3 regions of the Peribacillus sp. TE19612 genome follow, and region 3 is predicted to be linked to each of the others. Evidence: riboswitches for the same ligand, from Rfam matches in the RefSeq annotation. Region 3 holds a riboswitch; each other region holds the start of a gene.
What was found. Region 3 has a riboswitch for preQ1 ahead of queF (preQ(1) synthase). Riboswitches for the same ligand answer to the same signal wherever they lie in the genome.
Positions count from the first base shown of each region.

Region 1: another riboswitch for preQ1. It lies ahead of queC (7-cyano-7-deazaguanine synthase QueC); the one in region 3 lies ahead of queF (preQ(1) synthase).
Region 2: another riboswitch for preQ1. It lies ahead of ACZ9AO_RS19910 (VUT family protein); the one in region 3 lies ahead of queF (preQ(1) synthase).

Region 1 covers NZ_JBWCCL010000012.1:33,466-43,022, reverse strand. The annotation lists gene queE (7-carboxy-7-deazaguanine synthase QueE) at 1-422, opposite strand, end outside; gene queD (6-carboxytetrahydropterin synthase QueD) at 415-885, opposite strand; gene queC (7-cyano-7-deazaguanine synthase QueC) at 885-1,550, opposite strand; PreQ1 riboswitch class I at 1,606-1,648, opposite strand; gene ACZ9AO_RS19870 (methyl-accepting chemotaxis protein) at 1,833-3,512, shown strand; gene ACZ9AO_RS19865 (hypothetical protein) at 3,967-4,182, shown strand; gene pgsB (poly-gamma-glutamate synthase PgsB) at 4,974-6,155, shown strand; gene pgsC (poly-gamma-glutamate biosynthesis protein PgsC) at 6,171-6,620, shown strand; gene ACZ9AO_RS19850 (CapA family protein) at 6,631-7,932, shown strand; gene ACZ9AO_RS19845 (gamma-glutamyltransferase family protein) at 8,007-9,557, shown strand, end outside.
Region 2 covers NZ_JBWCCL010000012.1:43,568-49,030, forward strand. The annotation lists gene ACZ9AO_RS19890 (DUF4260 domain-containing protein) at 1-154, opposite strand, end outside; gene ACZ9AO_RS19895 (TetR/AcrR family transcriptional regulator) at 206-775, opposite strand; gene ACZ9AO_RS19900 (SRPBCC family protein) at 952-1,392, opposite strand; gene ACZ9AO_RS19905 (SRPBCC family protein) at 1,435-1,911, opposite strand; PreQ1 riboswitch class I at 2,151-2,193, shown strand; gene ACZ9AO_RS19910 (VUT family protein) at 2,244-2,786, shown strand; gene ACZ9AO_RS19915 (hypothetical protein) at 2,808-2,954, shown strand; gene ACZ9AO_RS19920 (PadR family transcriptional regulator) at 3,364-3,684, opposite strand; gene ACZ9AO_RS19925 (alpha/beta hydrolase) at 3,995-4,741, shown strand; gene ACZ9AO_RS19930 (DUF421 domain-containing protein) at 4,844-5,463, opposite strand, start outside.
Region 3 covers NZ_JBWCCL010000005.1:245,118-254,674, forward strand. The annotation lists gene ACZ9AO_RS11305 (ABC transporter ATP-binding protein) at 1-629, opposite strand, end outside; gene ACZ9AO_RS11310 (ABC transporter ATP-binding protein) at 604-2,352, opposite strand; gene ACZ9AO_RS11315 (nitroreductase family protein) at 2,799-3,359, shown strand; gene ACZ9AO_RS11320 (aspartate kinase) at 3,963-5,309, opposite strand; gene queF (preQ(1) synthase) at 5,503-6,003, opposite strand; PreQ1 riboswitch class I at 6,108-6,153, opposite strand; gene ACZ9AO_RS11330 (EamA family transporter) at 6,305-7,141, shown strand; gene ACZ9AO_RS11335 (BA3454 family stress response protein) at 7,389-7,523, shown strand; gene ACZ9AO_RS11340 (YfmQ family protein) at 8,013-8,462, opposite strand; gene qoxD (cytochrome aa3 quinol oxidase subunit IV) at 8,762-9,046, opposite strand; gene qoxC (cytochrome aa3 quinol oxidase subunit III) at 9,048-9,557, opposite strand, start outside.

The sequences.
Region 1 (9,557 bases), on a different contig from region 3:
AGCACCGTAAAGTCCGTGTTCATTCCAGAGCTCGGCGGCTTAGGTGAGATAGTCAGCTCATCAATATCGAGAAACCAATCCTGCCATCGGCTTCCTTGTGTTTCTACACCAATTTTCATTTTATTTTCATGTAAGATCGCTATCAAGCCGTTTAGGTTTTTCAGCAGGGCCGGGTTTCCCCCAGATATCGTCACGAAGGAAAAACTGGAACCCCCAATTCGCTTCAGCTCATCCCATATTTCATCGGCAGTCATCTGAACGGTATCTTCCTTACCTGTGCCATCCCAAGTAAATGCGGAATCACACCAGGAACATGAATAATCGCAGCCGGCCGTCCGAACGAACATGGTTTTTTGACCAATGACCATTCCCTCTCCTTGGATGGTCGGCCCGAAGATTTCCATAACCGGAAGTTTACTCACTTTCCATCCACTCCCGTCTGGCTTCGGCATAGCTTGTCGGCGTTTCGTACAGTCGAACAAATTCGACTCTAGCACCCTCATATTCTTTTAATGAAAGGGCTTCGGCCATTTTTTCATAGATCCAGACAACCATATTTTCAGCTGTTGTATTCATGAGCGGCAGGGTTTCATTCAAATAACGATGATCCAGGTGGATTTCGATTTCATTTTTCCATATATCCTTGATGTCACCAAAATCTATCATCAACCCGCGTGAATCCGTATACCCGCTCAATCCGAAAATGACTTTATACGTGTGGCCATGCAGGTTCTTGCATTTCCCTTCATAGTCATGCAGATGGTGCGCCGCGTCAAAGGTGAATTCCTTACTCACGAGAACCCTCTTGTTTGTATACTTCAATTGGCTGCGCTGAATATCTTCATCTATTTTTTGGAGTTTATCCACTATCTTAAAACCGTACATCATGAAAGCACCTTCCGTCTGCTTACATAGTCATCCAGTCCTTTTTTCCGCAGATTACATGCCGGACAATCTCCACAGCCATCGGAGATGATTCCGTTATAGCAAGTCAGGGTCTTTTCGCGGACAAAGTCGAACGCGCCAAGCTGGTCAGCAAGCTCCCATGTTTCCTCTTTATTAAGCCACATTAGCGGCGTATCAATCACGAATGACTGGTCCATCGATAAGTTTAAGGTCACATTCAACGATTTAATGAATACATCGCGGCAGTCAGGATATCCGCTGAAATCCGTTTCACAGACTCCTGTGACAATATGTTTAGCGCCAATCTGGCTCGCCAGCACTCCGGCAAACGAAAGGAACAGCAAATTCCTCCCTGGCACGAACGTCGACGGCAGCTCCCCTTCTTCTCCGTCCGACACTGCGATATCACTTCTTGTCAATGCATTCGGTGCCAGTTGGTTCAGCAGCGACATGTCAAGGATATGATGGTTCACGCCCAATTCCTTGGCAATGTTTTGAGCGCATTCGATTTCCAAGCTATGCCGCTGATTATAATCGAACGTCACCGCTTCCACTTCCTCAAATCTCTCCAATGCCCAAAACAGGCACGTCGTACTGTCCTGCCCTCCGCTAAACACAACCACTGCCTTTTCTTTCTTCTTCATTTCTATAAAACTCCTTTTTACGGAAAAAAACAGCACCCTAAGAATAGAGCACTGTTTCTCCTTAGTTTTTTTGAGAGGGTAGCTAGAACCTCTTCCGCCTTAACGCGGAATATTATATTTTTCCAAGTCAATAGTAACTTGAAAATGATAAGAAATCAAGATGTTTATATAAAGTGAACATTAAACCTGGTGGAAAATTTGGTTAACTTTTCATTACTTAAAAATCACATTAAAAATACGATAAAAAGAGTGAATAAAATATCGATAAAGGGGTCCAATAATTTGAAAAGCATTAAATCAAAGGTATTGGTGGCATTTTCACTCATCATATCTTTATGTGTCATCTTAGGAGCATTCAACATTTATAGCAGCAACAAGTCACTGGCATACTCCCAGGATATCATCGAAAGGGAACTTCCGCTTCTTATCCAAGACGAAAAGCTCCTATATAATCTAGCACAAAGAACCGCATTCGTCCGGGCCTATATTCTATATGGCGACGAGAGTTATAAAGAAAGGTTCTTACAATATACCGAAGAAAGCCAGGTCATCCAGGAGGAACTCCTAGCCTTAAGCGATTCTGATAAAACAAAGGAATTGATCGAGAAGAGCGTGGATTGGAGGACGATGATTGTAGAACGGGTATTTATCCAGTATGAAAAAGGAAATGAAGAACGCGCTAAAGAGATACTCAAAAATGAAGTGGCGCCAATCAGCAATGAAGTAATGGAGGGTTTCAAGGAGCTTGCTTCTAAACGCGAGGAATTGATTGTCGCTTCAGGTAAAACCGTCATCGAAAGCGGGAAATCGGTCAAGACGACAAGTATCATCTTATCCATTGCAGCAGTCCTTATCGGCCTTGTGCTGGCGCTTGTTACTGCCAACCTCATTACCACCCCCCTCCTTAAAATTAGGGACAGGATGAAAATGGTGGCTGACGGAGAGCTGAATCATGAGCCCCTGGAGCAAAAGTCATATGATGAACTGGGCGAATTAACGGTCTCCGCCAACCTAATGCAGAAAAACCTTCGTGATACGATCGAAAAAATGCTCGTTGTTTCGCAATCCGTTACCAACCAAAGCGAGGATCTGAATCAATCAGCAAATGAAGTGCAGCAGGGCAGCAAGCAAATAGCGTCTACGATGTATGAACTTTCGGAAGGTTCGGAGTCACAAGCCAGCCGGGCAGCCGAAATGGTTCGCATGATGGATGATTTCACTGGCAGGATCGAGTTGGCCCACCTGGAAGGAGCGGATGTGGCTAGAAGTTCAACCGAAATCCTTTCCTTGACCAAGGACGGCACCGCTTTAATGCGCAGTTCGGTCCAACAGATGCAAAGTATTGATGGGATTGTCAAAAATGCCGTAGAGCAAGTGAAAGAGCTCGATTCTCAATCACAGCAAATCTCGCAGCTTGTGCAGGTCATCAAAGATATATCCAATCAAACCAATCTATTGGCGCTGAATGCAGCCATAGAGGCCGCTCGTGCTGGTGAACATGGCAAGGGCTTTGCCGTCGTCGCCGATGAAGTGCGGAAACTCGCTGAAGAGGTCACACACTCCGTTGGGGTTATCACCAATATTGTCTCCGCCATTCAAACGGGTTCAAAAACAGTCGTCCACTCCCTGGAAGATGGTTATACTCAAGTGGATGAAGGCACGAAACAGATCACACTCACAGGCCGAACCTTTGAAACAATCAATCACTCTGTCGGGAATATGGAAATGAAAATACAGCATATTACCGAAGAATTGAACTATATCTCCACAAATAGCAAAAAAATCAATCAGGCTATCGAAGATATCGCTGCCGTTTCTGAAGAGTCCGCGGCAGGAATCGAACAAGTCTCAGCCTCCGCTCAGCAATCCAGCTCTTCGATGGATGAAATCACGAATCATGCCAGTGAACTTGCATCTTCGGCGGAATTGCTGACTGCACAGGTTAAGAAATTCCAATTATGACACTAGCAAGTTCCCGCTACTTGAATGCGGGAACTTGCTTTTTTTCTCCTATTATAAGCGTTGTTTCATTTTCGTATATTCGGGGAATATATAACTATACACAATAATGAACCATTAAAAAAGCAAATCTATCAAAAGCGGCTGGAAGTGAATATTTTCCTTTGTTTTCAGAATATTTAGTGTATAATGAATATAATTAAAGGAATATTTTAACTTAAATAATGATTACTTCCAATACCTGAAAATCCTGTCCTGTCCTTTCCTTTCAACACCATGCACGGGCCCATATGCTCAGTAAATATCGATTGCATGCTTTCTCTCGAATCAAACCATTCACAACTTTATTCACACAAAAACATATTTTCCACTCCAAATTTGTAAAAAAAGGTTAAACTTCACCAACGATATGTTACTATTAAACTAAGACCTTTTAACCCCATAAGGAGGAATTCATATGAAACGTTTTTTCAAATTCATCGCAGATTTTAAAGAAAGAAAAGCACTGGAACGGGAAACCGAAGAATTCTTTCGCAAAGAATACGAAAATTATATGAAGATGAATCCTGACAATCAAGGAAAAAGAAGGAGATTAGCTCCTAGACTTTATGTGATTGATGGCGGTAAAAAGGGCTCCAACCTTGAGATTTCTGACAGAAAGAAATCCAGTTAACCTGATTCCTTCCATTATCAGCTACCCATGCTGTAACTCAAGACCCACAAAAGTTAAATCTCTCCATGATTAACGGAGATCCGTGACCATTACATTCATTTACAATATATAAGCCGAAAGCTCAGATATACCTCTGAGCTTTTTTATTTTTCATTCTTCTATAAACACTATATCTATAGAAGAAACTAGGTATTTTTTAAAAGAAATGGGTTAACTTTAGTTTATTTCATGTTTTAGGTAAAAGTTCAATTATAGACCCACGGGTATTTACCAAGGAAAAACCGAAAAATATTTTTAAAAAAGAGATGTGTTCTTTTACTCATCTTTATCCATATTCAAAAGAGTTCAACTAATTGAGTCGTTAGATGCAATATTTCACATTGAATGACAAATGCATAAAAATTGTAACGTTTATGTCAAACAATGGGTATAAACAATTAATAAACTGTAATAAACCTCACTTTTAAAAATTAATTATTATTCAAATATAGCCATTATGAATTAGGTTCAAATACTCATAAAACTATTTTGCTTTTGACCAAAATGGGTTTTTATTAAACTTTCCATAATTTAGTGCAAATAAAACCTCGATTCCCTCGATTTTCAGCCATATCTTTGTACTCATAAAACAATTTATCCCATTAGATACTATTACACTCTAATATACATATATTTGAAAAAGTTGACGATAACTATATTACGATAGAATAATTGACTCTTGCCTATTAAGTTTAAAATCATGTAGTGTGTATTCAGTAATTCAAATATTTGAAAAAAAGAGAGGTTAAAAAATGGCACCAATATTTATTTGTGCGATCTTTTTGCTTGGCTATGGCATTTTTGAACAAAAACGCCATCAGAAGCGTCTCGACTCCATCCCGGTACGTGTGAATGTGAATGGGATTCGAGGGAAATCGACTGTAACGCGTCTAATTACAGGTGTGATCCAGGAAGCTAAATACAAAACAGTAGGTAAAACAACCGGAACATCAGCAAGAATGATCTATTGGTTTACCGACAAGGAAAAACCGATTGTACGACGCCCGGAAGGACCCAACATAGGAGAACAACGGCGTGTAGTTAAAGAAGTTGCCGACTTAGGCACGGAAGCACTGGTTTGTGAGTGCATGGCCGTACAGCCTGACTATCAACTAATCTTTCAAAACAAAATGATCCAGGCAAACATTGGGGTCATCGTGAATGTATTGGAAGACCATATGGATGTCATGGGACCGACATTGGATGAGGTTGCTGAAGCCTTCACTGCTACCATTCCCCATAATGGTCACTTAATAACCATCGAAAGTGAATATTTGGACTTTTTCAAGCAAATTGCCAAAGAACGCAACACAAAAGTAATCGTTGCAGACAACTCCAGAATATCGGAAGAGTTCCTGCGTGAATTCGACTATATGGTATTTCCTGATAATGCATCACTGGCCTTGGCCGTTGCTGAAGCATTGGGCATTGATGAAAAAACGGCTTTTCGCGGCATGTTGAATGCGCATCCCGATCCAGGTGCCATGCGGATCACCAAATTCGGAGATCCCATCCAGCCAACTTTCTTTGTCAATGGCTTTGCTGCAAATGATGCGTCATCGACGCTGAACATATGGGAACGTGTCAATACGTTCGGATACAGCACAGAACCTCCTATCGTCATCATGAATTGCCGTGCCGATCGTGTGGACCGTACTGAGCAGTTTGCAAGAGATGTATTGCCTTACATAAAATCTGAAATCGTCATTGCCATTGGTGAAACCACATCACCGATTACAAGGGTATTCGAGCAAGGTAAATTGGATACTAAAGAATATTGGGATTTAGAAAACTGGTCAACTGAAGAAATCGTGGCCCGTCTCCGCCCATTGATGAAAAATCGCATCGTCTACGGTGTCGGGAATATTCACGGTGCAGCGGAACCATTAATTGAAGCATTCATGAAATCTAAAACAAAGCAAAAAGCAAGTTAAGTAGGAGGAACCTTAATGTTTGGATCGGATTTATATGTAGCCCTAGTACTGGGAGTAACGCTTAGCCTTATATTTTCAGAAAAGACGGGTGTCGTACCCGCAGGACTTATCGTGCCAGGTTATTTGGCATTAGTATTTGATCAATGGGAAATCATGCTGACCATTTTGATCATTAGTGTCGTAACTTATTTAATCGTCACCCACGGCCTTTCAAGATGGGTGATTTTATATGGAAGAAGAAAATTCGCCGCCATGATGGTGACCGGGATTTGCTTGAAACTCCTATTGGACTTAGTCTACCCTGTCATGCCCTTTGAAATATTCGAGTTTCGGGGAATCGGTATAATCGTACCTGGATTGATAGCGAATACCATACAAAGACAAGGAATGCCATTGACACTTGGCAGCACGCTTTTATTATCCGGTTTAACTTTCGGTTTAATGAACGTGTATTACCTATTCTGAGGTGCAAAAAATGAAACGGACTTTAAATGCAAAAGAAAAAACACTTATCTTTATTAAACGCACGAAGAAAAAAAATCTTAAATACACTGGAATCATACTACCTATATTACTAATCGCTTTAGTCATTACCACTTGGATGGGACGGGCTGAGGAAGTGAAAACAGTCGCAACAAAATCCGATCAACCATTGACGATGACAATGGTCGGTGATGTGATGATGGGACGTTATGTTGAAGAAGTGACGGAAAAGCACGGGTATGAATACCTCTTCCGGTATATAAAACCCTATTTTGCCAATTCGGATTATGTCAGTGGGAATTATGAACATACCGCTTTAAAAGAAGAGGTATCTAACTACAAGGAAGCAGATACGCCCATCCGGTTAAACTCCAATACTAGTGGTGTGGAAGCCGTTAAAGATGCTGGCTTCTCTGTGGTGTCATTGGCAAATAACCATATGATGGACTATGAAGAACAAGGACTCCTTGACACGATTGATGAATTCAAAAGTGAGGATATGCACTATGTCGGTGTTGGATCGAACACTGCGGAAGCAAAAAACAGCATCGACTATGCGGATGTTAATGGCGTACGTGTTGCAACACTTGGCTTCACAGATGTTTACGGTAAGGATGCCGTATCAAAAAATGATAAAGCCGGACTATTGAACTCCAATCCTGATTTATTATTTGAAATGATCGGCAAAGCAAGGAATGCCAAGCAAGGCAATGCAGACTTGGTTGTGGTGAATATGCACTGGGGACAAGAGTATTCAACCTCAACAACCGATCGGCAAAAAGACTTGGCTAAAGCTATCATCGATGCGGGCGCTGACATCATCATCGGGCATCACCCCCACGTGCTTCAATCGTTCGATGTTTATAAGGATGGAATCATTTTCTATAGTCTAGGAAATTTCATATTCGATCAAGGCTGGACACGCACAAAGGATTCAGCCATGGTTCAATACCATTTAGCGGAAGACGGAAAAGCTACAATCGATGTCGTACCGCTGCAAATTGAAGAAGCAACACCAAGGCCAGCTACCTCTTCCATTGACAAATCACGTGTTTACCGGCAGTTGACGAAGGAAACGAGTGAAAAAGTCCAGTGGTCTAAAAAAGAGGATCGCATCGAGATTACCTTGGATCACAAGAAGGTAATCGATCATAAGGCACAGCGTGAACAAGAGGAAAAGGCAGCAATGGAAAAGAAAGCTGCACTAGAGAAAAAAGCAGCACAAGAGAAAAAGGCCCTACAAGACAAAAAGGCCGTACAAGCTAAACAACCGGAAATGCAACCCATTCAGTAAGGAACGCTTTATCACTACTATTTGAAGAATGAAGATACACAACTTAGAAGCTCAACGAAAAGGGGGAACAACCGATGATTAACCGTATGACGGGAAAAGTGCTCATATCCCTAAGCTTGCTCATATATATTGCTGGATGTTCGAAGACACCCCCTATTTCTGACACGAATGATCCGATAAAGAGTAAAACGGAACAATCATATGGGGTCAGTTCTTCAAATCCAATCGCAATAGATGTCGGTATGGATATATTGGAAAACGGCGGAACGGCGGCTGATGCCGCCATTGCGGTATCGTATGTATTAGGTGTAGTCGAACCTTATGGATCTGGCGTGGGCGGCGGCGGAGGTATGCTGATTGCCCCGGAATCCGGCGAACCCGAATTTATCGATTATCGTGAATCCTCCCCAGAAGACCCAAGTTCAAGACACGATACAGGGATTCCTGGCTTAGTGGCCGGAATGCAGGTCATCAGTGATAAGTATGGGAGCGTACCAATGGCAGACCTTCTTCAGCCGGCGATAGATTTGGCTGAAGAAGGATTTGAAGTCGACGAATCGTTATCATCACGCTTAGAAGCGGCCCAGCCAAGGATATCCTCCGATGCGACTTCACTTTTCTATCCTGATGGTGATGCCATTGAACCAGGCAAAACCCTCGTCCAGGAAAGACTTGCTGAAACATTGAAGGAGATCCAGCAGGAAGGTCCTGATGGTTTTTATAAAGGGGAAATTGCGCGGGATATTAAAAGGGAATCAGATATCGACTTGATGGATTTAAAGCGCTATGAGGTGAAAGAACGGAAACCGGTCCAAGGAACATTTGCCGGTTATGATGTTTTTACCGCCCCTCCGCCCTTTTCAGGAATTACCGTTCTTGAAATGTTAAAGCTAGCCGAGGAAATGAACCTAGGTGATTCTTCAAGCAAATCAGCTTATATGAAAGTCTTGGGGGGCATCACGGATACTGCTTATCAAGATCGGACCGTCCATGTTGGAGATGGAATAAGTCACTCCAAGGCGGAAAAATTGCTCTCCCCCATTCACTTGGATAATCTTAAAAATAAGATAAAAAGTGAAAAATGGGAAGATAAAGAATCGAATGGTTCCGAAGAACATGAAAGTACGACACACTTTGTGATAATGGACAAAAATGGCACTGTCGTTTCCACAACAAATACGCTCAGTAACTTTTTCGGATCTGGGGATTATACAAATGGATTTTTCCTTAACGATCAATTGAAAAATTTCAGGTCCGGCTTGAACTCTCAAGAGGCATATAAACGGTCAAGAACTTTCACCGCTCCGACCATTCTCAAGAAACCTGGGCGGGAATCGATCGGGATCGGCTCACCAGGCGGTGATAGGATTCCGCAAGTATTGATGCAGGTTCTGTATTCTTATACAGAAAATGAAGGCTCATTGCAGGATATCGTCGACCGTAATCGGTTCGTCTTTGATGGAAAGAAGATTTATACAGAATCAAGGCATTCGGATGAAACCATATCCGACTTGGAAGATTCAGGATATGAAGTCATTCAGAAGATTTCCCCCATGTATTATGGCGGGGTTCAAGGACTCGTTAAAAACGAGAAAAATGGACAAATATCCGGAGCAGGAGATAAA
Region 2 (5,463 bases), on a different contig from region 3:
CAATCCGATCATCGATCAGATAGGCCAGCATGGAAACATCAGGGGACAAAATCAACAAAAGGAAAATCCACCAGCTGAATTCATATAACGAATAGATGTAAATCACCGCTAAAAGGACCATAAGTCCTTCAATATGAAGGAATTTCTTCACCATTTCATAACCTCCAAAGTTTAATTGACCATTGGTCAATAGTGTCCGAAAAAATTATATGATGTTCTTGGTGATATTTTTTACATGAAAATAGGCTAAACCTTTTACATCTTGATAAGATAGCTCAGAATTAATATAAAAAGTTATGAATCCGTGAAGAGAAAGAAAAATCGACCAAATGGATGCAGGATTCAGTTTGTTTTCCGTTAGATCCGTCAAGGACTGGATTAGCTTTTCGTATGTTTTATTAGAATCGAATTGAAGTAACTGCTGAATTTCTTTTTCCTTCGATAAAAACATGATGGAATAATGATTCTGTTGGGTTAAACCAAACTCCAAGAAGCACAATAAAATCTTTTCCATTTTTACAGAAGGGTCATTTTCCGACAGGATGATATCATCGATTAAAGAATTTAAAACGGAAAAATCCGTTTTCACTAAACTATAAAATATTTCCGCCTTGTTTTTAAAATGATAATAAATGGCTCCATGACTGCAATCCAATGATTTAGCCAATTGCCTCATCGAGACATTCGAATACCCTAACGCTGCAAAAAGGTTTCTAGCTTCATTCAAAACCATGTCCCTGGATAATTCTTGACCTGCCGATTTCCTTGGCGACATCTTGTCACCTCCTTATTAATTGACCACTGGTTAATTAGGATGATAGCTCACTGATTTTAAAATGTCAATTATTAGGTCGAATGAAAAAGTACTGTTTTTTAAGTGGGATTTTGCCATTTGTTTCACCAGTGTTGCAAAGGATAAACCCCCAGTTTATTGAGGGTTTATGCAATTTATTAAAAAACTAATGATGCTCTCAAAGTAGTAACGCCATTTTCTAAATAACCCTTTAAACAGGTTAATGTATATACCCAACCTTCTTTTTGTCCGATCATTTTGTTTATTATTTCAGGGTCGTCTTCACTCAATCCAGATTCGTTCACTTCAATGATCGTACTCGTTTTATCCAACTTTTTTAGTGTAATGGTAACAATCGTTTCTTGATCATTTCCGCCCCATGCAAACACGATTTTCCTATTTTCCTCTACTTCCAATACATGAATGACCACTTCAGCATCGTATTCGTTGTATCTCAATGTAGGCGTCCTGTCTTTTTCCCATCTTTCCGAACTTGATGAGAACCAGAAATTCCCGATTTTTTCAGGATTCACAATGGCTTCAAACACTTCATTAGCTGGCTTGATTATCTTAAATTTCGTGATTATTTGGGTATCCATTATTAACTCAACTCTCTTTCAATGTGTTTTTATAGTTTCCGTTTAATTATTCCAGTCTACTGATATGGGCGGGAGGGTCCGTCCAGTTTCAAGCAAGCTCTTCAGGTTACTTAAAAGGGCTGGCCATCCATTATTCAAGCCTTCAAAGGTGTTGTCATCATATACGAAATCCGTCTCCAATAGCTCCTCATGCCTAAGAATTAACTTCACAGTCGAATCGTCCATTTTCTGTAATTCAAAAGTGACCCGTGTAGGCTGCTCGCGAGGTGTTTCGTCTCCTGCCATGATCCATGTAAACGAGAGCAGGTGCAACGGCTCGCATTTAAGTACATGCCCATGATCGATAATCCGCCCATCTTCCAGCAAATATTTAACGGCTGACCCTTCTTGCCAGTCAGACTGTACTTGTAATCCGAAGTGGTATTTCTTCGTGACTTCACCACTCGTCAAGGCTTCCCAAAGCTTCTCTGGTGTGGTTGCGATATAAATAGGATAGACAAACGTAGTTTTTTTGATCATTCTTTTTCTCCTCGCCAAATAAGGTACAAGACTCTATCTTTGATTTTCGGCTTTTGTATACAGACGGTCAAGCAGTTTTATGCGACAGAAATCGGCAAAAGGGGGAAACAGGGCCATTGAAGTAAATGGCTAAATCAATCGGTATCAGCGAATACATACTAAAATCGACGGTATGGAAACTTCTTGATTTCCAACCGCTTTCAAGCTACGATGAATAAGGAAAATGATAATCCGCCCGGGCGGAAGAGGTTCTAGCTACCCTCTCAAAAAAACTAAGGAGAACAGGGCTCATTCTTAGGGTGCTGTTTTTTCTGTATAAGGAGAATTAAGAAATGTTAAGAATTTTATTGTATTTAGTATCCATCATCACGGCGAATGTGGTTACAGCAGCTTTTGCGCCATTACATTTTGGCATGTTCATCATCCCGATGGGGACATTGCTCATCGGGGGAACCTTCATCTTCCGAGATCTGGTCCAGAATAAATTCGGCCGTGCGAAGACCTATATATGCATCGTCACTGCACTTATTTTATCTGCATGTGTATCATTTTTATTAGGAGATACGTTACTGATTGTGTTTGCTTCCGCATTATCCTTCGTGGTCGCAGAAACAGCGGATACGGAAATTTATACCCGTTTAAAGCTCCCGATGAGTTGGAGGGTGTTTTACAGCGGGATCGTTGGAGGATTTTTCGATTCAGTAATATTTGTCGTGATTGGCCTAAGTCCTCTGGGTGCCAATATATTGCCATGGGAAGCAGTACCAGCTGCGGTCATCGGCCAAATCATCGTTAAAACGATCATTCAGTCCATTGGTGCCGTATTGTTGGGACGAATCAACGTAGAACTGGAGAAACGTGTAGTCTCCAGTTAAATGCTAGGAGGGATGCACTCGATGGATGGAACCAAAAAAGAAGAAGAAAAATGCTATTGCCTCGAGGCCTTTCGTGAAAAATATGGTCCGCATGTACAAGGGGAATGCATGAAGCTTTCCTGCGCCAATTATCGTAAGCATAAAGGAATAGACAAAAAAAGGACCTGATTAGGTCCTTTTTTTTCGTGATTGAAGTAACTCACGAGTAAACAGTGCAAACTAAGTGTGCAGTACGAATTCACGTGTAAAAGTGCGAAACTCACGAGTAAAACAGCAAAACTCACGAGTAAAAGTGCGAAACTCGCGAGTAAACGTGAAAAACTCACGATTAAACAGTGCAAACTAAGTGTGCAGTACGAATTCACGTGTAAAAGTGCGAAACTCACGAGTATAACAGCAAAACTCACGAGTAAAAGTGCGAAACTCACGAGTAAAAGTGCGAAACTCACGAGTAAAAGTACAAAATTCACGAGTAAACAGTCCAAACTCACGAGTGCCGCATGAATTCACGAGTAAAACAGCAAAAAAAGCTCCCTGGGCCGTTCCATTAATGGGTGCAGGAAGCTTTTTATTTGGTTTAGAATTGCTCTGCGCTTTTTCGAACTAATTTTTCCAGGAAGAAAAAGCATTCGCGTTTCCGCTCAAGTTCGGTTTGTCCATTTTCGGTGACATGATAATATTTCCTTCGGCCTGATTCGGACTCTTTCCAATGTCCTTTTATGAATTCTTTTTTTTCTAATCGTTTAAGGGCAGGGTAGAGGGTGCCTTCACTTATTTCATAGTTGCCCTTGCTCATTTGCTTCAGGATTTTGGTTATTTCATAGCCGTAAAGCTTTTTTTGTGAAAGAAGTGAAAGCAAAAGGAGGTCAATGCTTCCCTTCATTAATTCTTTATCCATATAAAATCTCCTCCTTTTCATTTTTAAAGTGTATTACGTTGTACATCGTATCACAAGGTGCATTTTACTTTTCTTAAAAAAAATGGTTAAATGACGATTGCTAAATAAATTTAATCATAGTAAAATGTGCTTCGGAACGGATGAGTTGTGAAGAGTGTGGTAAGGATACTATATACATGATTTAATTGTTTTAATGAAAATACGGAATAGGATAGAAGAATCACTACTCAAGGGGTATTAATTGATTTTTTTTCGAAAATCATTTAGATTCTATTTATCAACAAGAGCAAAGAAAGAAGGTCCTAGATAGATGAAAGTGAAAGCACCTGAGTCATTCACATATATAGGTGGAAAGAGAGCAGTTCTTCTGCTTCACGGGTTTACCGGAAGTACAGGAGATATGAAGAAATTAGGGAAGTACTTAAATGATCTCGACTATACTTGCCACGGACCTCTTTATAGTGGGCACGGAGTATCAGCCGAGGAACTTGCTAAAACTGGTCCAAAGGAATGGTGGGGAGATGTAGTTAATGGCTATAATTTCCTAAAAGAAGAAGGCTATGAGGAAATTGCAGTTGTAGGAATTTCTTTAGGGGGAGTGTTTTCATTAAAAGTGGGAATTGAATTGCCTGTAAAAGGGGTAGTTTCAATGTGCGCTCCGACGCAAGGAAAAAGTATCGATCGGCAAAAGAACCGCTTGCTCAATTATGCACAGGCGTATAAGAAGTTTGAGGGCAAAGATGCAGACCAAATTGCTGCAGAAGTGAAGCTGCTTGAAGAAGAGCCTATGCCTCAACTAAAAGATGTGTTGAACATTATAAATGAGACAGGTGAAAATTTAGATTTAATCACATCACCAACTCTTGTTCTGCAAGGTCGTTTGGATGATCCGGACTATACGGAGAGTGCTACAGCGATTTTCAATGAAGTCGATACACAGCATAAACACTTGATTTGGTATGAAAAGTCTGGCCATATTATCACATTGGGCAAGGAACGTGAACAGGTGTATGAAGATGTGTATAAGTTCTTGAATACACTGAATTGGTCGGAGTAATAAGCGATATTTTTGATCCCCTTTAAGTTGAACGTGTAAAAAGCCTACAGTCGTAAGTAGGCTTTACACTATACTTGAGGGGTTTTTGTTTTGGCTGCGCATCTATTTGTAGAAAAAGACCTTTAAGGTATCGTTATTATCAAGAGTTGCCAATAAAATATCATTCACGTCGGCATTATATGTTATTTTGATTTTGTTTTTCAGCCATGCTTCGTCTTTACCGCCCCGGTTCAATTCTTTAGAATCAATCATTCCCTCTTTAATAATCGTTTTAGGAAAAGTGAAGGCATTTGTTGCCAGGTGCATATCTGCTGGGGTTACTGCTTCATATTGGGGATCTAAAAACAATGAAATGGTACCGCCCGGTTCCCATAGCGCGAGGGATACTTTTTGAATATCTTCGACTTTTTCTTTTCTTAATTCCGATAATAAAACATCGATGGAGATTCTGGCCCTTGCTAAGCTTTTGTAAATGATTTGTCCATTTTCGATAAGCGGAAAGGGATCTGAGTCAAAAAACCTTCGGAGTTTTCCCCACTTAAGTCCCGCAAACACACTCATTATATATAAAATGATCAATACACTGGTTGTTATCATGGAGCCCTTCAAACCTAACTGTTCATCAGATAAAGGGTGGGCAAGAATGTTTCCAATAATTAAAGCCATTATGAAATCAAGTAATCTTAATTGCGAAATGGACCGTTGCCCCATCAATTTAACCG
Region 3 (9,557 bases):
TCTCCAAGGTTCTTCTGCTGTGCTTTAAACAGCTTTCCCGTCCTGTTCGTTATCCACCTCAGACCGAAGAACATGAGAGGAACGATGAATAAGGTTAAAATAGTTAATAAAGGGCTCAAATACAGCATGACTCCGATCGTCCCGACAAGTGTCAGCACACTTGAAAAGATCTGGATGACGGAACTATTCAAAGTGGAACTGACATTTTCAATATCATTCGTGACCCTACTCATCAACTCCCCGTGCTGACGCCGATCAAAAAAGGGAATGGACAACTGGTGAAGCTTTTTGAATAGTTGATTGCGCATCGCATAAACCGTATCCTGTGCAATTCCGATCATCCAATAATTCTGAAGCCACATGGATAGGGAATAAAATATGTAGACTCCGAAAAGCCCTAAAAGAAGGCTGATCAGCCCCCCGCTATCTCTTGTGACAATATAATCATCAATGGCCATCCCAACAAGAAAGGGTCCAAGCAATCCCAAAACCGAGCTTATCAGTACCATGAAAAGGACACAAAATAGCAGGCTTTTATTAGTTGCCAAATAGGGAATGATCCTTTTTACCGTATTCCAGGAGTTGACCGGTTTAGACTTTGCCTTATCGGGAGATATTCTTCGACTCAAGCGAAATCCCCTCCTCCCCAAACTGTGAGCGAACGATTTTTCGATAAAGATCGCTTGTTTGCATCAAATCCTGATGTTTCCCCAGCGCAAGGACTTGACCGCTTTCCAGCAACAAGATTTTGTCAGCCTCCATGGCTGTACTGATTTTTTGTGTAATGATGAGCGTTGTGCATGTATAGTCCTTTAAAGCGGCAAGCAATTTACTTTCCGTCTTCAAATCCAGCGCACTTGTACTATCATCCAGAAGGAGGATCTTCGGTTTGCGCACCAATGCTCTTGCAATCGATAAGCGCTGTTTTTGCCCTCCCGAAAGGTTCACTCCTTTTTGCCCTAACTGGGTTTCATATTGCTTCGGAAGTTTCATTACGGTCTCATGGACCTGAGCATGCATGGCCGCAGCCATGATTTCCTCCATCGAGGCACCCTCTTTTCCCCAAGCGACATTATTTTTTATGGTCCCCGAAAAAAGCAGGGCCTCTTGCGGTACATAGCCGATCCTGTTCCGCAGCGAATTCAAGGGAATATCTTTCAGATCCTGGCCATCAATTTGAATGGAGCCGCTTTCAACTTCATATAATCTCGGAATCAGCTGAAACAGTGATGTTTTCCCTGATCCTGTCGCTCCTATGATGGCAAGCGATTCTCCCGGATCGATGGAGAAGGTCAGGTTTTTCAATATCGGGGTTTCGGTTCCAGGATAGCGGAAAGATACATCCAGAAACTTAATGCCTCCCCCATTGACGGCCCCACTCTTGCTTTCCGCCTTACCTTCATCAATATCTATCGGGGTTTCAAATATTTCCGTCACACGTTCCGCTGAAGCCTTTGCACGGGAAATGACCATGATCAGCCATGAAAAAACGGAAAGAGATGCCGCAATCCTCGTGGCATAGTTGACAATCGCCACAACTTCCCCTACCTGTATATCTCCCGTTGTTATAAATTCACTTCCAAGCCAGAGAATGATCAGAATCGCCACATTCATGACAAGCATCAGCACAGGCATCGTCGTTTCAATTAAACGAAGGGAAGACACAGTCTTTCTTTTCAACTCTTCATTCGCATCGTCAAATCGGCCAATTTCATGCTCCTTACGAAGAAAAGCTTTGATCAAGCGCATGCCTATCAGGTTTTCCCTCATGACTCCATTGACATTATCGAGTTTTTTCTGGACGAGCTTAAACAGCTTAGCCGCCCGTTTCATAACCCATCCCAAGAAGAAAACCAGAACCGGAATTGAAATGACCAATACGAGGGATAATTTCAAATCGACCGCAATAGCCATGATCGCTCCGCCGATTACGATCAACGGCGCCCTTGCCATGATACGCAAGCCCATAAAAATCGTATTTTGAAGTTGGGTCACATCATTCGTCATCCTTGTGATCAACGAGGAAGTCGGGATATTATTCAAGTTCGCAAAAGAAAACGCCTGTATTTTACCAAAAAGGCTTTTCCTGACATCATGTCCAAAGCTTTGACTTACATGTGATGCCGTAAATGAATTAACGATCCCGCCAAGAAATGAAAAAACGGAAAGTCCAACCATGACACTTCCCCATTTAATCACCACCGATAAATCTTTCTGCAAAATGCCATCATCAATGATTTTTGCTATAAATAGAGGTTGTAAAAGCTCTACCCCGAGCTCGACAATCATTAAGGATAAAGCAAGAATGATCAAAAGCCAGTATGGCTTAAGAAATGAGGACAATTTTTTCATCTATGACACCTTCGATTCTCCGTATGTAAATAGCATCTTTTCATCCTCTCATTATACATTTTTATACAGATTTTTTAAAAGATTTTAACTGTTTTAAAGCATTGGTAAATATCTTGAATTTTTTTTATAAATACCCTTGACAAATAACAGGAAATAAGCGAAAATTCTAATTGATAATGATTTTCAATTTCATTATCGATCTCTGAAATTTGATAAGCAATTACGATATTCTCTTATCGTACCCTTTTGATATTGTACATAGATACAATGTCGCCCCGGCTTCTCTGTGCCTAGTAAAATTATATGCTCATTAGCGAATGCAAGTCACTAGAATATTGCCCCCTCTTTATTCAAGTAATTTATTCACATTGGAAGCATATTAGGCAGCCGGGGATTATTTTTTTCAACTATTAACTTACATATATGATTAAAGGAGCAGGATGATCATGAAACTAGAAGATATCATTAAAGAACGGCGCAGCATCAAACGATTTAAGGACATTCCTGTTCCTATTGATACCATCCAATCATTATTGGAAACTTCGACATGGGCACCGAACCATAAAATGACCCAGCCATGGCGCTTCGTCGTGGTGCATGGTGATAGCCGTTTAAAACTCGCAGAAGCAACACGTGCATTCATGGAAGGCAAAGAGAAGGACCCTGAAAAGAAAAAATCAGCCGGACAGCGAGGATATAATAAACTCATAGGTGTACCGATGTTTGTCGCAGTGATCATGGAAGAGAATCCGAATCCCATGACACGTGAAGAAGATTATGCGGCTACAAGTGCCTTGATCCAGAATTTCAGCCTGCTTGCTTGGGAACAGGGAATCGGGATGATATGGGAAACATACGGCATGATACACAGCATCGAGTTTCGTGAAGCTTTGGGCGTGAAACCAGGCGAGAAGATCGTCGGCAGCCTTCACGTTGGCTATCCCGATATGATCCCTGCCCCGCGTCCAAGGAACGCGATCGATCAGCTCCTGACCATTATGGACTAACATAAAAGGAAAGCCTCCAACCTTCCAGTTGGAGTCTCAGACTGTAGACAAACTCGATGAAAACCGGGTTTTCTACAGTTTTTTTATGCTTTTACAATTTGAACGTTGATTTCCCCTCCAGGCACTCGCTTTCTGCGGGCGGTCCGCCCTCGGCTTACGCCTGCGGTGTCTCTAGACGCGCTTTTCCCGCAGGAGCCTCGTGCCTTACACTCCAATCACATATAGATAGAACTTATTCCTACATTCTTTTTTTGGATTATATAGAAGTATTTAACTAGGTGATAAGGATGCTTTCTAAACATGATTTTATTCAGCAAGATCATTTATAATTTGGTGTAAGTTATGTATGAGGTTGGCCGCCCCTTTTTATCCGCTTCAAGAGCGTCAACTCCGATCTCCTCCAATTGCATTTGCCACTTGTCATATGGGTATTAAATTAAAACAGACGCACTGAACCCTGCAGCGCGTCTGTTAGCTTGTAATGATTATCCCCACACGGTCATTGCCACTACCATAAAGAACCAGATAAAAAGGTATGTTTAGTGATTAAAAGATTAATCGCAAAAAACCCCCTTCTAAAAGGAGGTCCCTAAACGCTCATACTCAAAAGAACTCGTGATATAATGCCTGAATTGCCGTCTCTTCGTTGTGCCCTTTCACACCGAACATCATGCTTACCTCCGAAGAGCCCTGGTTGATCATCTCAATATTCACCTTTGCTTCGGCCAAGGCTTTTGACGCTCTTGCCGTTGTACCGACATTATGGCGCATTCCTTCCCCTACAACCATGATCAAGGCAAGATCATGCTCCACATTCACTTCATCGGCGTGAAGCTCTTTCTTGATTCGGGAAATGATTTTCTTCTCGGCATCCCCTTTCATCTGGTCCTGCCTAAGAATAAGCGTCACATCATCGATGCCTGATGGAATATGCTCATATGAAACTCCATAATCCTCGAGGATGTGCAGCAGTTTCCGGCCAAAACCAACTTCCCGGTTCATCAAATATTTGCTAATGTAAATACTGCAAAATCCTTTATCACTCGCAATCCCAATAACCGGCCCGTTCGTATTATCCCGTGTATTCACAATGCGGGTCCCTTGTGCCGCCGGATTGTTCGTATTCTGGATATGGACAGGTATTCCCGCACGGAATGCAGGAATCAGCGCCTCATCATGAAATACCGAGAAACCTGCATAAGAAAGCTCACGCATCTCACGATAGGTTAGTTCCCGGATTCCCTTCGGATTGGAAACCACATTTGGATTCACCGCATAAACGGCATCCACGTCCGTAAAGTTCTCATACAAATCAGCCTTGACCCCATTAGCAAGAATCGAACCCGTAATATCGGAACCGCTTCTTGAGAAGGTTAACACATCACCATCTAACGTATATCCGAAGAATCCTGGAAATACAACGATTCCTGGCTCATCACGCAGAGCATATAACCGATCATAAGACTCTGGCAGCACCCTGGTAAATCCACCTTCATCCGTTACGATCAAGCCTGCCTTCTTCGGATTGATATACTGCGCCTCCACTCCAAGGCTATGGAAATAACCTGCGACCAGCTTCGCATTATTATCCTCGCCACCGGCCTTCAAGGCATCCAGATAGCGCTTCGGGTTAGATTGATCTGCATGCAGCAGTGCCATTAAATTTTCATGAATCCCTGTGATGACACTCTCGGATATATCCAACTCTTCAGCAATGCTCGCATAGCGGGATACAACATCTTCTATCAAATGCTCTCCGTTATCCCCGCACAGCTGCTGTTCCGCAGCTTCAATCAATAAATCCGTCACCTTTATATCATCGGAATTGCGTTTTCCTGGAGCGGAAACGACCACAATCTTCCTCTCTGGATCAGAAACAACAATTTCGAATACCTTCCTCAACTGTTCACCTGACGCAAGTGAACTTCCACCAAACTTTGCAACTTTCATCTCGACATCCCCTATTTTCGTAAATATTCTGTCAAAATTAACTCTCCCTATTATTACGCTTTTTCTCGAAACAATCAAGTGGAAATTCCATTATAGGAGGACATTTGTACTTTTAAAAAGGACAGAATGACAGAACCACTGATCGAAATCAAAAAAAAAGACAACGGGCATATGCCCATTGTCTCTCCATTCTTTAGCGATTATCCACGGTTTCCGGGTATAAGTCATGATTCATCAAGCGGTAATTCGCCATTTCCTCATACTTCGTACCTGGTTTCCCATAATTCGTGTAAGGGTCGATGGAAATTCCGCCCCTTGGCGTAAACTTGCCCCATACTTCAATATATTTAGGGTCCATCAATTCGATTAAATCATTCATGATGATGTTCATGCAGTCTTCATGGAAATCACCATGATTGCGGAAGCTGAATAAATAAAGTTTCAAAGACTTGCTTTCCACCATTTTCACACTGGGAATATAGCTGATGTAAATGGTAGCAAAGTCCGGCTGGCCCGTGATCGGACATAAACTAGTGAATTCCGGGCAATTGAATTTGACGAAATAATCCCGGTTCGGATGCTTGTTATCGAATGATTCAAGGATTTCAGGAGCATAGTCGAATGTATATTTTGTTCCTTGATTCCCAAGCAGTGTGATATCTTTTTTTAATTCTTCTTCTTTTCTTCCAGACATGAAAAGTCCTCCTAATCCCACATTTCAGGGAGATTCATAAAATGGGCCTCTATATAACAAAAACCATATCTCCTCAAAGATATGGTTGATTCGCGAAAAATATCAAAGCCATAGTTTTTTTAAGAGGGTGATGCTATGAACCTCTCCCGTATATCGGGAAATATTTTAAAATTGTCATAGTAAATATAGAAAAAATAATCTAATCTGTCAATCATACATTTTAAATTTGGTTTGATTCTTGATGGCATTCAGCTTAAAATGTAGAAGAAGTTTATCCTACACGAAGGAAGAGATTAAGTCAATGTGGATTTTTGCAGCACTCATCACGAGTTTATGCTTCGGAATCAATAACAGCATTTTTAAATGGAGCAGCGGAAAAGGGTATTCCAAGATACATATCCAATTTTTCTTTTATTTTTCAGCATTTATTTTGTCCATTGTTTATGGAGTATTAATGGATGGTTTGCAGCTGAACTGGCTGTCCATCATGCTTGGTGCAGCAATTGGTGTACTGAACGCCAATGGTAACATCCAGATGGCAAGCGCCTTTGAAAAGGGTCCGGCAAGCTTGACATCTCCATTAATCGCAGCGAATGCCATATTCCCCATTCTCTGTGCAGCTTTAATTTTTCACGAACATATTTCTTCCTTGCAGTGGAGTGGAATCGCCTGCATGTTTATCGCTACATTAGTCATCCAATATACACCTAATGCAAAAGGTAATCATCAATATGTCCCATGGATGATGCACACATTACTCTCCATCTTATCTTTTGGTGTGCTCGGCATTCTTATGACGACATCAACACGTCTTCATTTAAACTCCCTTGATATCCTTGTATCAATGTATGGAGGCGGAATGCTTTATCTTCTTTCGGCTCTAGCCTTTAAAAAAGAAAAAATCAAGCTAAAGGAAGTCAAAATCGGTTCCTTAGTAGGCTTTTTAAGCATGATGGGCTATGGATGTTATTTCTTTGCGTTGAACACCGGCATCGCAAGCATCATTTTCCCTGTCGTCAGCCTGAACTGTTTGGTTGTCGTATTCGCTGGATGTTATATATTCAAGGAAAAACTAAAAACCTATCAAATTGCCGGTGTTCTTGCAGCATTAATCGGTATTATTTTAACTAAAATATAAATATAGTTCGTATAATAAAAACGACCTGGCTGTCATGTATATAAGCCAGGTCGTTTTTTATTTAACCGGAAAATAGAGTAGGTCAAAAAAAAGTGTTGACACCTCCTAAAAAATATCAGATAATTTTGAATATTAACTTTCTCGATTTACTGCTTTTGAAATGTTTGATTATCCTTCTGCCACGGGTATAAAAGAAATAGGTACAACCACCTCATTTAATTCTGAATCTGGAAAGGAAAGATGCATAATGGTAAAAGTTACAGTAACAGTTGATTTCCAAGGAAAATCTTATCAAACTAACGTCCTTGCTAAACCGGGTACTGATCATGAAGTAATTTTACAACAAGCCCTTCATCAAGTTGAAAAACAATGGAAAGCATAAAAAAGCAGGCATCGCAATAGATACCTGCTTTTTTTTACCTTAAATACTATCCAAAATACTTTTCATATGCACGATTAACGACCCTCTTGCAGCAATTCCCTCCTGCTTAAAAACACTTTTAATTATTTTTTATTCAAAAGACACTAAAATTAAGATGTCAGTTTGTGTACTAGAATTTTTTATTATGAAAAAAATATCCAATTGAAATGAGATTATATAAAAAAAGTCTTTTAAAAAGACGGTCTTTTAAAGGCGCGTCTCAGCTGTAGACAATTTAACCGTTAATTTCCACTTCCAGGCACTCGCTTTCCGCGGGCGATCAGGAGCCTCCTCGGCGCCTTTGCGCCTGCGGGGTCTCCCTTGGACTCGCTTTTCCCGCAGGAGTCTCGCATCTTCCGTTCCAATCAACTTTGTTTTAAAATTTAGTTAGAACCCTTTTGTTTGCAAACTCAAAGACGGTCTTTTAAGGACCGTCTTTTTAATGTTCTATTAAACTAAATTTCTTATTAATGGGATGGAACGTTCTTGGAGGCTATCGGAAAACAGACTATAAGAAATGAGCTTCTTCTTGTACTGTTTAACTACATCCACGCGGTCGCTGTAAATATATACAAATAACCTAACATCCTTTTTGCCTCTTTTAGTATCAATGACCAATGGAGTCCCGCTGTTCTCTGGATGTAAAAACAATTGCTCGTTCCCTGGGAATATATGATTTTTCTTCAAAAACCTAGCGTTATTAAAATAATTAATAACTTGAATTTTTTTTTCACCTTCCAAACGTTTTCCGTCAAAGGTTACGATCGCATTCCCGCCACTAATTTCTGCGTGTATTTTAAATTTGCTGATAATCCAATTAACTGCATCGGTTGGAAGACAGGAAACCAATATTTTTAACAAACTTAAGATAATTGTCAAAATCAAAACCGGCAAAGTCAATTCATCATCTCCGCTACATTTATAAATTAATTCTTATATAACTTATTATATCAAAAGTTGCTGACTGTTTTTCTTAGTAGATGTGTCCGTTCTATTAACGTTTCACTTTAGTAAAACATTTCACTTAAACGCACGGGCGCGCTTCGAAAGTGTAAATATAATATTGCGAAATGGTTATACTAAACAATATGGTTTCGATCACATCCTTGTTAACAAACTTCCATGAGTGAAATGGATAGAACGGTATAAAAATCAAAAAAACTGGGCGTCATCAAGACGCCCAGTTTTTCCGGAATCGATTATTGATATCCCCAAATCATTGTTAGCATTGTACCGAAAATTGTAACCAATGCAACGAACAATCCGTAATAAACGTTTGTATAAATCGATGCCTTATCTTCAGACTCACCTGCGTGCATGAACATAACTAATTGAAGTGCAGCTTGCATGAAAGCTGTAACAAGAAGGATGATCATAGCCATTTTCAGTGAGAGATCAAACATAATAACTGATAGTGCGACCAAAGTCAGGACTAGTGAAAAGGCAAATCCCATAACTTGGCCCCGTGGGAATAATTCTTTCATATTACATCATTCCTTTCAGGTAGACGAAACTGAAGATGAAAATCCAGACAACGTCCAAGAAATGCCAGTAAAGTGAAAAGATGAAAGCCTTGTTTGTTGTTTCTGGAGTCATACCGCGCTTTTTGATCTGCATGATGATGAAGGTTCCCCAGAATAAACCAAGTGTAACGTGAGCTCCATGCGTACCTAGTAATGTAAACAAACTAGATAAGAAAGCACTTGTTTGAATGGTTGCTCCTTCATGTACATACTCCACGAATTCATAAATTTCGACTCCCAAGAAGCCTAAACCAAGAATAAGGGTGATGATGAAGAAACCAATCGTTGCTTTCTGCCTTCCAAGTCTCATTGCATTGATTCCAAGACCAATGGTAAAACTACTGGTTAAAAGAAAGATTGTTTGAAACATCAGGGTTGGGAGTTTAAAAAGATGTTCCCCTGTTGGACCATTTCCAGTTCCATCAACTAATACAAAATAAGTGGCGAACAGTGTAGCGAAAAGAGCTATTTC